Regions from separate parts of the Lentzea xerophila genome, predicted to be linked through region 1. Evidence: riboswitches for the same ligand, from Rfam matches in the RefSeq annotation. Region 1 holds a riboswitch; each other region holds the start of a gene.

Evidence for each region. Region 1 has a riboswitch for glycine ahead of gcvP (aminomethyl-transferring glycine dehydrogenase). Riboswitches for the same ligand answer to the same signal wherever they lie in the genome.
Region 2: another riboswitch for glycine. It lies ahead of gcvT (glycine cleavage system aminomethyltransferase GcvT); the one in region 1 lies ahead of gcvP (aminomethyl-transferring glycine dehydrogenase).
Region 3: another riboswitch for glycine. It lies ahead of gcvH (glycine cleavage system protein GcvH); the one in region 1 lies ahead of gcvP (aminomethyl-transferring glycine dehydrogenase).

Annotation. Positions count from the first base shown of each region.
Region 1 covers NZ_CP194934.1:1,603,136-1,607,218, reverse strand. The annotation lists gene ACRSBM_RS07925 (hypothetical protein) at 1-128, shown strand, start outside; gene gcvP (aminomethyl-transferring glycine dehydrogenase) at 139-3,015, opposite strand; glycine riboswitch at 3,220-3,315, opposite strand; gene ACRSBM_RS07915 (Clp protease N-terminal domain-containing protein) at 3,372-4,083, opposite strand, start outside.
Region 2 covers NZ_CP194934.1:1,269,442-1,273,524, forward strand. The annotation lists gene ACRSBM_RS06265 (hypothetical protein) at 106-285, shown strand; gene ACRSBM_RS06270 (helix-turn-helix transcriptional regulator) at 450-944, shown strand; gene ACRSBM_RS06275 (hypothetical protein) at 1,118-1,498, shown strand; gene ACRSBM_RS06280 (DUF3817 domain-containing protein) at 1,513-1,815, shown strand; glycine riboswitch at 1,861-1,951, shown strand; glycine riboswitch at 1,953-2,040, shown strand; gene gcvT (glycine cleavage system aminomethyltransferase GcvT) at 2,140-3,234, shown strand; gene glyA (serine hydroxymethyltransferase) at 3,248-4,083, shown strand, end outside.
Region 3 covers NZ_CP194934.1:327,091-331,173, reverse strand. The annotation lists gene ACRSBM_RS01715 (L-serine ammonia-lyase) at 1-538, opposite strand, end outside; gene gcvH (glycine cleavage system protein GcvH) at 582-965, opposite strand; glycine riboswitch at 1,029-1,121, opposite strand; gene ald (alanine dehydrogenase) at 1,347-2,459, shown strand; gene ACRSBM_RS01700 (TetR/AcrR family transcriptional regulator) at 2,513-3,193, opposite strand; gene ACRSBM_RS01695 (MFS transporter) at 3,204-4,083, opposite strand, start outside.

The DNA of each region.
Region 1 (4,083 bases):
AGGACTTCGAGTTGTTCGAGCGGATGCACCCCGAGTGCTTCCACTTCGCGTTCGAGCACGACCTCGCGAAGCCGGGCCTGAGCCCCGACGAGAACTGCGGCGACGACGCCTGTCCCGTCGGGGCCTGAAAACCCTCGATCAGCTGCTGTACGCCTCGAGCGGCGGGCAGGAGCAGACCAGGTTGCGGTCGCCCTTCGCGCCGTCGATCCGGCGGACCGGCGGCCAGATCTTCGGAGCACCGGTACCGGCCGGGTACACGGCCTCCTCGCGGGTGTACGGGTGGTTCCACTCGCCGACGGTCACGCAGGCCGCGGTGTGCGGCGCGTTGCGCAGCGGGTTGTCCTCGACGGGCCACTCGCCGGCGCCGACGCGGTCGATCTCGCGCTTGATGGCGATCATGGCGTCGATGAACCTGTCGATCTCGGCCAGGTCCTCGGACTCGGTCGGCTCGACCATCAGGGTGCCGGCGACCGGGAACGACATCGTCGGGGCGTGCAGGCCGTAGTCGGCGAGCCGCTTGGCCACGTCGTCCACCGTCACGCCGGTGGCCTTGGTGATCGGGCGCAGGTCGAGGATGCACTCGTGGGCCACGAAGCCGCCCTCGCCGGTGTAGAGGACCGGGTAGTGCTCGTCCAGCCTGCGCGCCACGTAGTTCGCGGCGGCCACGGCCGTCAGGGTGGCGCGGCGCAGGCCGTCGCCGCCCATCATCCGCACGTACGCCCACGAGATCGGCAGGATCGACGCGGAACCCCACGGGGCGGCGCTGATCGGGCCGACGCCCGTGGCGGGACCGGCGGTGGGCTGCAGCGGGTGGTTCGGCAGGAACGGGGCGAGGTGCGAGCGGACGCCGATCGGGCCGACGCCGGGGCCACCGCCGCCGTGCGGGATGCAGAACGTCTTGTGCAGGTTCAGGTGCGAGACGTCCGAGCCGAACTTGCCGTACCGCGCCAGGCCGATGAGAGCGTTGAGGTTCGCGCCGTCGACGTACACCTGGCCGCCCGCGTCGTGGACCAGGCCGCAGACCTCGCGGACGGTGTCCTCGTACACGCCGTGGGTCGACGGGTAGGTGATCATGATCGCGGCGAGGTCGTCCGCGTGCTCGGCGACCGTGGAACGCAGGTGGCCCATGTCGATGTTGCCCTTGTCGTCGCACTTCACGACGACGACGCGCATGCCGGCCATGACGGCGGACGCGGCGTTGGTGCCGTGGGCGGACGACGGGATCAGGCAGACGTCGCGGTCGGCGTTGCCGTTCGCGCGGTGGTAGGCGCGGATCGCCAGCAGACCGGCGAACTCACCCTGCGAACCGGCGTTGGGCTGCAACGACACCGCGTCGTACCCGGTGACCTCGGCCAGCCAGGCCTCGAGATCAGAGACGATGCGCAGCAGACCGGCAGCGTCCTCGGCGGGAGCGAACGGGTGCAGCGTCGAGAACTCCGGCCACGTGATGGACTCCATCTCCGCGGTGGCGTTCAGCTTCATCGTGCAGGAGCCGAGCGGGATCATGCTGCGGTCCAGGGCGACGTCCTTGTCGGACAACGCGCGCAGGTAGCGCAGCAGCGCGGTCTCCGAGCGGTGCGCGTGGAAGACCGGGTGGGTCAGGTAGTCGGACGTGCGGCGCAGGTCGGCCGGGATGCCGTCCGCGGTGTCGGCGTCGATCGCGTCCACATCGGCCCCGGTGACACCGAAGGCCTGCCACACGGCGACGACGTGCGCGCGCGTGGTCTTCTCGTCGCAGGCGATGGCGACGACGTCCTCGTCGACCTTGCGCAGGTTGATGCCGGCGGCACGGGCCTTCTCGACGACCGCGGCGGCCTCACCGGGAACGCGGACCTCGACGGTGTCGAAGAACTCGCCGTGCACGACGTCCAGACCGGCCTCGCACAGGCCCGTGGCGAGCACGGTGGCCAGGCGGTGCACGCGGGTCGCGATGGCGCGCAGACCCTCGGGACCGTGGTAGACGGCGTACATCGAGGCGATCACGGCCAGCAGCACCTGCGCGGTGCAGATGTTCGACGTGGCCTTCTCGCGGCGGATGTGCTGCTCGCGCGTCTGCAGCGCGAGGCGGTAGGCCAGCGAGCCGTCGGCGTCGACGGAGACACCGACGAGGCGGCCGGGCAGCTGACGCTCCAGGCCGGACCGGACGGCCATGTAGCCGGCGTGCGGGCCACCGAAGCCGATCGGCACGCCGAAGCGCTGGGTGGTGCCGATGACGACGTCCGCGCCGATCTCGCCCGGCGCGCGCAGCAGCGTCAGCGCGAGCAGGTCGGCGGCGACGACGGCCTGGGCGCCCGCGGCGTGGATCTCCTCGATCAACGCGGCCTGGTCGCGCACCACACCGGACGCGCCGGGGTAGGACAGCAGGACGCCGAAGAAGTCGCCGCCGAGGCCGAGGCCCTCGATGCCCTGCGACAGGTCGGCGACGACGATCTCGATGCCCAGCGGCTCGGCGCGCGTCTCGATCACGGCCAGCGTCTGCGGCAGCGTGTCGGCGTCGATGACGAACTTGTTCGACTTCGCGCGGCCGGCCCGGCGCACCAGCGTCATCGCCTCGGCCGCGGCGGTCGACTCGTCCAGCATGGACGCGTTCGCGACCGGCAGGCCCGTCAGGTCGCCGACCATCGTCTGGAAGTTCAGCAGCGCCTCAAGACGGCCCTGCGAGATCTCCGGCTGGTACGGCGTGTACGCGGTGTACCAGGCGGGCGACTCCAGGACGTTGCGCAGGATCACGCCCGGCGTCACGGTGTCGTAGTAGCCGAGACCGATCATCTGCGTCATCGGGCGGTTCTGCGACGCGAGCTCACGCAGTTCCGCGAGCGCCTCGGTCTCGGTGGCCGGGGCGGGCAGGTCCAGCACGAGGTCGCGCTCGTGGATCGACGAAGGCACCGCGTGCTGCGCCAGCTCCTCGAGCGAACCGACGCCGATGACGTCGAGGATGCGCGCGAGCTCGGCGGGGCGCGGGCCGACGTGGCGGTCGGCGAACGGGGTGCCGTGCTCGAGAGCGGCGAGCGGCATCCGGAGGGGGTGGGCCCCCTGCTGGGGGTCGGTACTAACAGAGTCCTGCGTCATCAAACGCCTCCGGGGGGCTGCGGGCACACGTGTCCTGGTGCCCTCCCCGCTCTGTCCGTACCCGATGTCGGGCGCCTGAGAGGTTCACCCACCACGAGAATGGGCTTTCACCGTCGGCGGGATTCCGGGGAATCCACTTTCCAGAGGCGTCTCGCTCGGGCGGTCCTGGGTGCCTGAGAGGTTCCCGGGGAGGGAATTGCTCCTTCGGCGCCGGGCTCGAAGCCCGGTCTCTCCCGCCTGAGTTCAGCGACTACCCGCGCAGAATACCCGCAGGCAGCCCGGCTAGTCGCTACGGACGCGACCTACGTCTCAACACCAAGACCCCGCAGCACCCCGCCGACCGGATCGAGCAGGTCGTCGCGCACCGCCGCCAGCAGGTGGTCGGTGCTCACGACGTCGTCCCCGCGCTGGGCCGCGACGAGCTTCGCGCCTTCGACGAAGCGCTCGACCCCGGCGCCGGGCGCCACCGGCAACGTGGCCGGGTCCACTCCCGCCGCCCGCAGCGCCGCCGCTGTGCCGGACGCGAACTCCGGCTTCAGCCGCCGCCCCGCCACGGCCAGCTGGTGGTCGACCGTCAGCACCGCGGCCACGAGGTCCCGGGACGAGACGGTCCGTTCCGCGGCGACGGCGATCCGCTCGGCTTCGTGGCGGACGACGGTCAGCACCGGCCCGCCCAGTCCCTGGCCGCGCGCGATCAAACGGGTCAGCCAGCGCACGTACCCGCCGCCGGACTCCCCTTCCAGCGCTCCTGCCTTGCGCAGCAACCACACCGCGGGCGCGTCCTCGGGCACGGCGGCCGCCCGCACGGCCTCGGTCGTCGCCTCGACGTCCACCCGCAGCACGGTGAACAGGTCAGCGGCCCGGCCGGACTCCTGCGACAACAACGCCACCGAGAGATGCGTGGTGGTGAGGACACCGTCACCGGCCCGCGCGATCGCCGCCCGCAGGCACCCGTCCAGCGCACGGCTGACCGGCAACGGCGACTCGACGCCGGCGGAGTGGCGGGCGGTGCGC
Region 2 (4,083 bases), 330 kb from region 1:
GTTGGGCGTGGTCGTTGTTCATCGCAAGGGTGAATGAGGGACCATGACGGGTGACACGGGCGGTCCGCCGCCTGACCGGTGAGCGACATGGACGGAGAGGTACCTGTGAACCTCAAGAAGGTGCTAGTGCTGGCGGGCGTCGCGCTGGTGCTGTTCCTCCTGATCACCCAGCCCGAGGAGTCCGCTTCGGCGGTCCAGCAGGTCCTCGGCTGGCTGCGTCAGGGCGCTGAGTCGATCATCACCTTCGTCAGGAGCCTCTTCGGTACGGCAGCCCCTGTCGCCTAGTGACGCACCGTGATCCTCGGCCGTTCGCGTTGAGCCGGACGGGTGGAATGAGGCCAATCACGCACTGGTAACGGGTGTTCTGGTGATTCAGGGTCTGGCGATTGTCAGACCTACCGAATACCTTCCGCTGCAATGGCCGATCCCCGACCGACGAGGAGGCATGGATGGTCGAGGACTCCGGGGTCCACGAGCTCTTGAAGCAGTGGGCGGCTGAACGGTCTGATGACGCAGAGATGCAGGAGGTGAACCGGATCAAGAACGCGTGGCTCGCTGAGGCTCCCCCCTCGGCGCCCGGCATCCCCGTGCAGCGGGGTGCCACCAAGGGCGGGTCGCGTGGCTTGGTCAAGGTCGACTCGGCGGATCCGGCCTACGTGGCCGCGATGCGCAAGCGGGCGCCGGAGGCACCCGAGGCGTTGCTCGCCGCCGCGGCGAGCTACTGGCAGCTGGTGGGCGACGTCGCCGAGGCCGAGCAGTGGTGGGACGCGGGCATCAGCCCGTTGGACCAGCGCGCGCTCGACTACCGCGCGGCGGGCCTGACGCCTGCCGACCTCGGGAGGCGCCTGGGACCGATGACGGTTCTCCAGCACCTTCGCCGTGGCTCCGCCGCGGCCTGGTGCGTCGCACGTCTGCAGAGGCAGCGCCGGGACGGCGTGGCGTAGAACGGCGTAACGAACGGGCGAGGTGTGCTCGCGGGGAGCGCTCGCCGAAGTTCGTTCCGCGTGTTTTGTGGGGGCCGAGCCCCCACACCCCAGCCGGGGGCAAGCCCCCGGACCCCCAACCGGGTCGGCCTCCTGCGCGGAGGCCTCACCCTGTGGCAAGTAGTGTGGAGGTCGTGCGCGGCCTCCTTACTCCCCAGCGTGTGCTGATCGCGTTCGCCTGTCTGGCGGCGTTGATCGTCTGTTGCGGGCTCGCGTACTGGCAGTGGCAGCGCTTCGAGTCCGCCAGCGGCACGTTCCAGAACCTCGGCTACGTGCTCCAGTGGCCGCTCTTCGGCCTCTTCCCCCTCTTCATGGTGTGGCGTTTCCGCCGGCTGACCCGCCAGCGCCGTGACGAGGCTCTCGCACCGGAGCCGGTTGCGCCCGCCCCTGCGCCGGTAGCTACCGTGGACGCCGTCAAACCCGCGCCTGTCGAGCACTTCGACGATGACGAAGACGCGGAGCTCGCGGCCTACAACCGCATGCTCGCGGACCTCAACGCGCGGGACGGTCGTTGAGCGAAGGCGGGCAGATGAAGGGTGCGTTGACCCGGTTCAGGGTCATGGCTTACGTGGTCGGAGTCTTCCTGCTGCTCCTGGTCGTGGCCATGGTGCTCAAGTACGCCGCAGACATGGACGGGGCGATGAAGGTCGTGGGGCCGGTCCACGGCTTCCTCTACGCGATCTACCTGGTGATTTCCGTCGACCTGGCGCTGAAGCTGCGGTGGTCCATCAAGGGCACCGCGCTCGTGCTGCTCGCCGGCACCGTGCCGTTCCTGTCGTTCTGGGCGGAGCGCAAGGTGGTGGAGAAGACCGCGCAGGGCGTGCCGCTGTGACGTTTGGCCTGCTAGCGTCTGGGGCTACCAACTGAACACGGCCGTCGATGTCGCGCGGGAGAGCTCCCTTCGGTGGGAGCGCCGAAGGAGCAACTCCTCCCCGGAATCTCTCAGGTACAGGTACCGCGCGACGAAGGCAACTCTGAAAAGCAGGCTCATCAGCAGCCTCGCCCACGGTGCAAGCCACTTCGGTGGTGAAGCTCTCAGGCTCATGACAGAGGGGGAGGCTCGCTCTAGTGAGGAGTCTCCGATGGACCGTGTCATTCTTCTGTTGCCTCAGCCGGCCTGGTCCGGCTCTTCGGCGCACCCTGGAGGAGCGTTCTGATGTCCCGCCTCACGCCTCTGAACGCCGAGCACGAACAGCTCGGCGCGATGTTCACCGACTTCGCGGGCTGGCGGATGCCGCTGCGCTACTCGTCCGAACTCGCGGAGCACCACGCCGTGCGCACCACCGCGGGCCTGTTCGACCTCACGCACATGGGTGAGATCGTCCTGACCGGTCCGCAGGCGGGCGAAGCGCTCGACTACGCGCTGGTCGGCCACATCTCCGCGCTGGCCGTCGGCAAGGCGCGCTACACGATGATCACCCAGGCCGACGGCGGCGTGCTCGACGACCTGATCGTGTACCGCCTGGGCGACGAGGAGTACATGGTCGTCGCGAACGCCTCCAACGCCGCTGTGGTGGCGGACGCGCTGGTCGAGCGCGCCGCCGGGTTCGACACCGTCGTCACGGACGCCTCGACGGACTACGCGTTGATCGCGATCCAGGGTCCGAAGTCGGTCGAGATCCTCTCCGGTCTCACCGACACGGACCTGTCCACGGTCAAGTACTACGCCTCCTACCCGTCGAAGGTGGCCGGCGTCGACGCGCTCCTCGCGCGCACCGGATACACGGGTGAGGAGGGCTTCGAGCTCTTCGTCGCACCGGCCGACGCCTCCGCCGTCTGGGCCGCGCTGCTGGCCGCGGGTGAGGCGCACGAGCTCAAGCCGTGCGGCCTCGGCTGCCGCGACACGTTGCGCCTCGAAGCCGGAATGCCGCTGTACGGCAACGAGCTCACGACGTCGCTCACGCCGTTCAACGCGAACCTCGGCCGCGTCGTGAAGCTCGACAAGCCGGGCGACTTCGTGGGCCGTGAGGCGCTGGCGAAGGTGGCGGAGTCCGGTGTGGACTCGGTCCTGGTCGGGCTGAAGACCCCCGAGCGCCGCGCCCCGCGCCACGGTTACGCGGTCCTGAACGGCGACGAGGTCGTGGGCGAGGTGACGTCGGGCGCGCTGTCCCCGACCCTCGGCTACTCGGTCGCCATGGCCTACGTGTCCCGGGGCAGTGCCGAGCCGGGCACCCAACTGCTGGTGGACGTCCGCGGCAAGAAGCAGCCGGTCGAGGTCGTCGCACTTCCGTTCTACAAGCGCGCCAAGTAGGGAGATCTTCCAGATGTCCGACCAGTTCAACGCCTCCCTCGCGGAGTACGACCCCGAGGTCGCCGAGGCCGTCGCGGCCGAGCTGGCGCGCCAGCAGGGCACCCTCGAGATGATCGCCTCGGAGAACTTCACCCCGGTCTCCGTGCTGCAGGCCCAGGGCTCGGTGCTGACCAACAAGTACGCCGAGGGCTACCCCGGCCGCCGCTACTACGGCGGCTGCGAGCACGTGGACGTCGTCGAGCGCCTCGCCATCGAGCGCATCAAGTCGCTCTTCGGCGCGGGCTTCGCGAACGTCCAGCCGCACTCGGGCGCGCAGGCCAACGCGGCCGCGATGTTCGCCCTGCTCCAGCCCGGCGACACGATCCTGGGCCTGGACCTCGCGCACGGCGGCCACCTGACGCACGGCATGCGCATCAACTTCTCCGGCAAGCTCTACAACGTCGTGCCGTACCACGTCTCCGACGGCGACGGCCGCGTCGACATGGCCGAGGTCGAGCGCCTGGCCCAGGAGCACCGCCCGAAGCTGATCATCGCCGGCTGGTCCGCGTACCCGCGCCAGCTGGACTTCGCCGAGTTCCGCCGCATCGCGGACTCGATCGAGGCCTACCTGATGGTCGACATGGCGCACTTCGCCGGCCTCGTAGCGGCCGACCTGCACCCGTCGCCCGTGCCGCACGCGCACGTCACGACGACCACGACCCACAAGACCCTCGGCGGTCCGCGTGGTGGCGTGATCCTGTCCAACGACGCCGACATCGCCAAGAAGATCAACTCGGCGGTGTTCCCCGGCCAGCAGGGCGGTCCACTGGAGCACGTGATCGCCGCCAAGGCCGTGGCGTTCAAGCACGC
Region 3 (4,083 bases), 1.3 Mb from region 1:
CGAGCAACTGGTCGCCGGTCAGGAACGGGTGCGGCAACGGCGTCGAGTCCGGCTTGATCCGGTCGGTGCCGGAGGCGTTCTCGTCGACGACGAACCCGCCGCCGATCGAGTAGTAGACGGCGTGCTCGACGGACTTGCCGTCCTGGTAGGCCTCGAAGCGCATCCCGTTGGGGTGCAACGGGAGCGACTTGCGGCGGTGCATGACGAGGTCGCGGTCGTGCACGAAGTCGATCTCGCGTGCGCCGCCGAGCCGGAGCCGTCCGGTGCTGACGATCTCCTCGACGCGGGCGGCCGCGACGGTGGGGTCGACTTCTTCCGGCAGGTTGCCCTCGAGGCCGAGGAACACGGCCTTCGGGCTGCCGTGGCCGTGGCCGGTCGCGCCGAGCGAGCCGAACAGCTCGACGTGCACGCGGTCCACTTCGGACGCGCGTGCGCCGAGCTTCTCGACGAACATCGCCGCGGCGCGCATCGGGCCGACGGTGTGCGAACTGGATGGTCCGATGCCGACGGAGAACAGGTCGAAAACGCTGATCGCCACTGATCAGTCCTTCGTGGTGGTGGAGCGGTCAGTCAGGCTCATGTCAGTCGGTTTTGGTGAGTTCCGCGTACTTGGCCGCGGTGAGGAGGTTCTCGGCCGACTCGACGCGGACCCTGAACAGCCAGCCCTCGCCGTACGGGTCGTTGTTCACGATCGCCGGGTCGTCGACGACGGCGCTGTTGACCTCGATCACCTCACCGGTGACGGGCGAGAACAGGTCGCTGACGGACTTGGTCGACTCCAGCTCGCCGCAGACGGCGTTGGTGACGACCTTGGCGCCGACCTCGGGCAGCTGGACGTAGACGATGTCGCCGAGCGCGTCCGCGGCGTACTCGGTGATTCCGCAGGTCAGCGGGTCCTGGGTGCCCGGCGTCCAGTCGACCCACTCGTGCTCGACGGTGTAGAGCAGGTTCTCGGGGAACTCCACGGCGCGACTCCTCTGGCAGTGACGGGTCAGGAAACTTGCGCCCCCTCCGCCGTGCAGAGTTGCCTACCCCGAGCGGTCTTGCTGCCTGAGAGTGTGCGGGAGCTTGCCCCTTCGGCGCCCCGACCAGTGCGTCGAGGTCTCTCCCACTCGGGTTCTGGCGCTGACGCGCCGCGGCCGGTCTTCAGTTCTCGAGGGCGAACGCTATGTGCGGTCCCCGCCGAGTGTCAACGCGGAACGGTCGACCGGCACTCAGGTGTGGCTCAGGTTGCTCTGTCCCAGGTGAACAACCGGACCGGGTCCGGATAGTGCAACCCGCACAGTGACATGACCTTCCCACTGCTCCACATTGTGAGATGTAGGCCACCGAACGGAGGAGTCATCGTGCGGATCGCAGTTCCCCGCGAGATCAAGAACCACGAGTACCGCGTCGCTCTCACCCCTGCCGGTGCGCACGAACTGACCAGCCGCGGGCACGACGTGTACGTCGAGCAGGGCGCCGGTCTCGGCTCCGCGATCACCGACGAGGAGTACCTCGCCGCCGGTGCCAAGGTCCTCCCGACCGCCGACGACGTCTGGTCGGAGGGTGACCTGGTTCTCAAGGTCAAGGAGCCGATCGCCGAGGAGTATCCCCGTCTCCGCGCAGGCCAGACCCTCTTCACGTACCTGCACCTCGCCGCCGACAAGCCGCTGACCGAGGCGCTGCTCGCGTCCGGCACCACGGCCATCGCCTACGAGACCGTGCAGCTGCCGAACCGCGCGCTGCCGCTGCTCGCCCCGATGTCCGAGGTCGCGGGCCGGCTGGCCCCGCAGGTCGGCGCGTTCTCGCTGATGAAGCCCTCCGGCGGCCGCGGCGTGCTGCCCGGCGGCGTCCCCGGTGTCGCCCCGGCCCGCGTGGTCGTGATCGGCGGCGGCGTGGCGGGCATCAACGCCGCCACGATCGCCGTGGGCATGGGCGCGGACGTGCAGATCCTCGACACCAACGTCGACCGCCTGCGCCAGATCGACGCCCAGTTCCAGGGCCGCCTGCGCACGCTGGCGTCGAACTCGTTCGCCATCGAGCAGGCCGTCCGCGAGGCCGACCTGGTCATCGGCGCCGTGCTCGTCCCCGGTGCCGCCGCCCCGAAGCTCGTCTCGAACGCGCTGGTCGCCGAGATGAAGCCGGGTTCGGTGCTCGTCGACATCGCCATCGACCAGGGCGGTTGCTTCGAGGACTCGCGCGCGACCACCCACGCCGAGCCGACCTACGAGGTCCACAACTCGGTGTTCTACTGCGTGGCGAACATGCCGGGCGCCGTCCCGCGCACCTCGACCTACGCGCTGACCAACGTGACGCTGCCGTACGCCGTCGGGCTGGCCGACAAGGGCTGGGAGAAGGCGCTCAAGGACGACCGTTCGCTCGCCCTGGGCCTCAACGCCCACGCCGGCCTGCTCACCAACGGCCCGGTGGCCGAGGCGACCGGCCTCACGCACACGCCGCTGGAGACCGTCGTCTAAGACCAACTGAATGAATGAGGCCCCCGCACGCGATCACGCTGCGGGGGTTTCGCCTATCGCAGGGCGGCGACGCGCGCCTTGATGCCGTCGATCACGCAGTCCAGCCCGAACTCGAACTGCGTTTCGAGCGACCACACCTCCTTCTCGTCGAGCATCGCGACGTAGCGCGGGTGCTTCTCCCGGTACAGGTCGGCGATCTTCGCCAGGTCCGGCGGCGGCGAGTCCATCCCGCCGCGGCCGACGAAGTTCACCTCGGCGAACGAGTACCCGAAGACGTAGCTCGACAGCGTGGAGATCGACTGCGCCGCGGTGGCCGTCGACAGGCCGGCGCGCAGCATGGGGCCGAACATCGCGTCCGCGAACGCCACCGCGTTCGGGCCGATGGTGTTGAACTCACCGATGCCGCGGACCCACCACGGGTGCTTGAGCGCGAGATGACGCAACCTGTGCATCATCCCGCGCACCTCGGTCTCCCAGTCGCCGTCGGGGTCCGGCAGGCCGAACTCGCCGTAGACCTCGTCCAGGCAGAGTTCGATCAGCGCGTCCTTCGTCGGCACGTGCCAGTACAGCGACATCGGCGCCGCGCCCAGTTCCGCGGCGAGCTTGCGCATGGACAGCTTCTGCATGCCGTGCTCGTCCAGCATTTCCATGGCCTTGCGGACGATCGCCTCACGACTCAGGCCGAGGGGCTGCCCGCTGCTGGGCCTGGGCTTGCCGAACCACACGCTGTCCACACCATCGATCCTAGGCTCGCCGCAACAGGATGCTGGCCACAACACCTCCCAGGAACACGGCGACCGCACCGATCAGCAGGCTGACGCTCATCCCGTTCGAGAACGCCTCGCGCACGACCGTGACGTCCGCACCGCTGTGCAGCGCCTCGCTCAGCGACCGCCCCGGAACGCCGTCCGGCAGCGAGGCCACGAACCGCGCCGAGAGCAACGCGCCCAGTACCGCGATGCCGAACGAGGACCCCAGTTCCGTCAACGTTCCGGACAGTCCGGACGCGATGCCGGCGCGTTCCGGCGGGATCGACCCCATCAGCGCGTTGACCGCGACCGGTTGCGACACACCGACACCCACGCCGATCAGGATCAGACCCGCCAGCGTCGGCGGGTAGGTCGTGCCGATCGACAGCAACGCGACACCGGTCGCGACGATCGTCATGCCGAGTAGCATCGCCCTGCCCGCGCCCAGCTTCATCACCAGCTGCCCCAGGGTGTTGCTGGTGATGATCAACGCGATCGCCATCGGCGCCACGCGGAGGCCGGCTTCGAGCGGGCTGTAGCCCAGCACGCCCTGGAGGTGTTGCGTCAACAGGAAAAGCGAGCCCGCCATGCCGAACGCCGCCAGCACGCCCGACGCGACCGCACCGGTGAAGCGGCGGTCGGAGAAGAAGCCGAGGTCCAGCATCGGGTCGGTGGTGTGCCGTTCCCACAACGCGAATCCGGTCATCGTCACGAGGCCGATCGCGATCGGCACGCCGAACTCCGCCGAACCGAACCCGTGCTCCGGCACCTCGATGACCGCGTACACGATCGAGACCATGCCGATGATCGACAGCACCGAGCCGACGACGTCGGGCCTGCGCACGGTCGGATCCTTCGACTCCGGCACGAGCGTC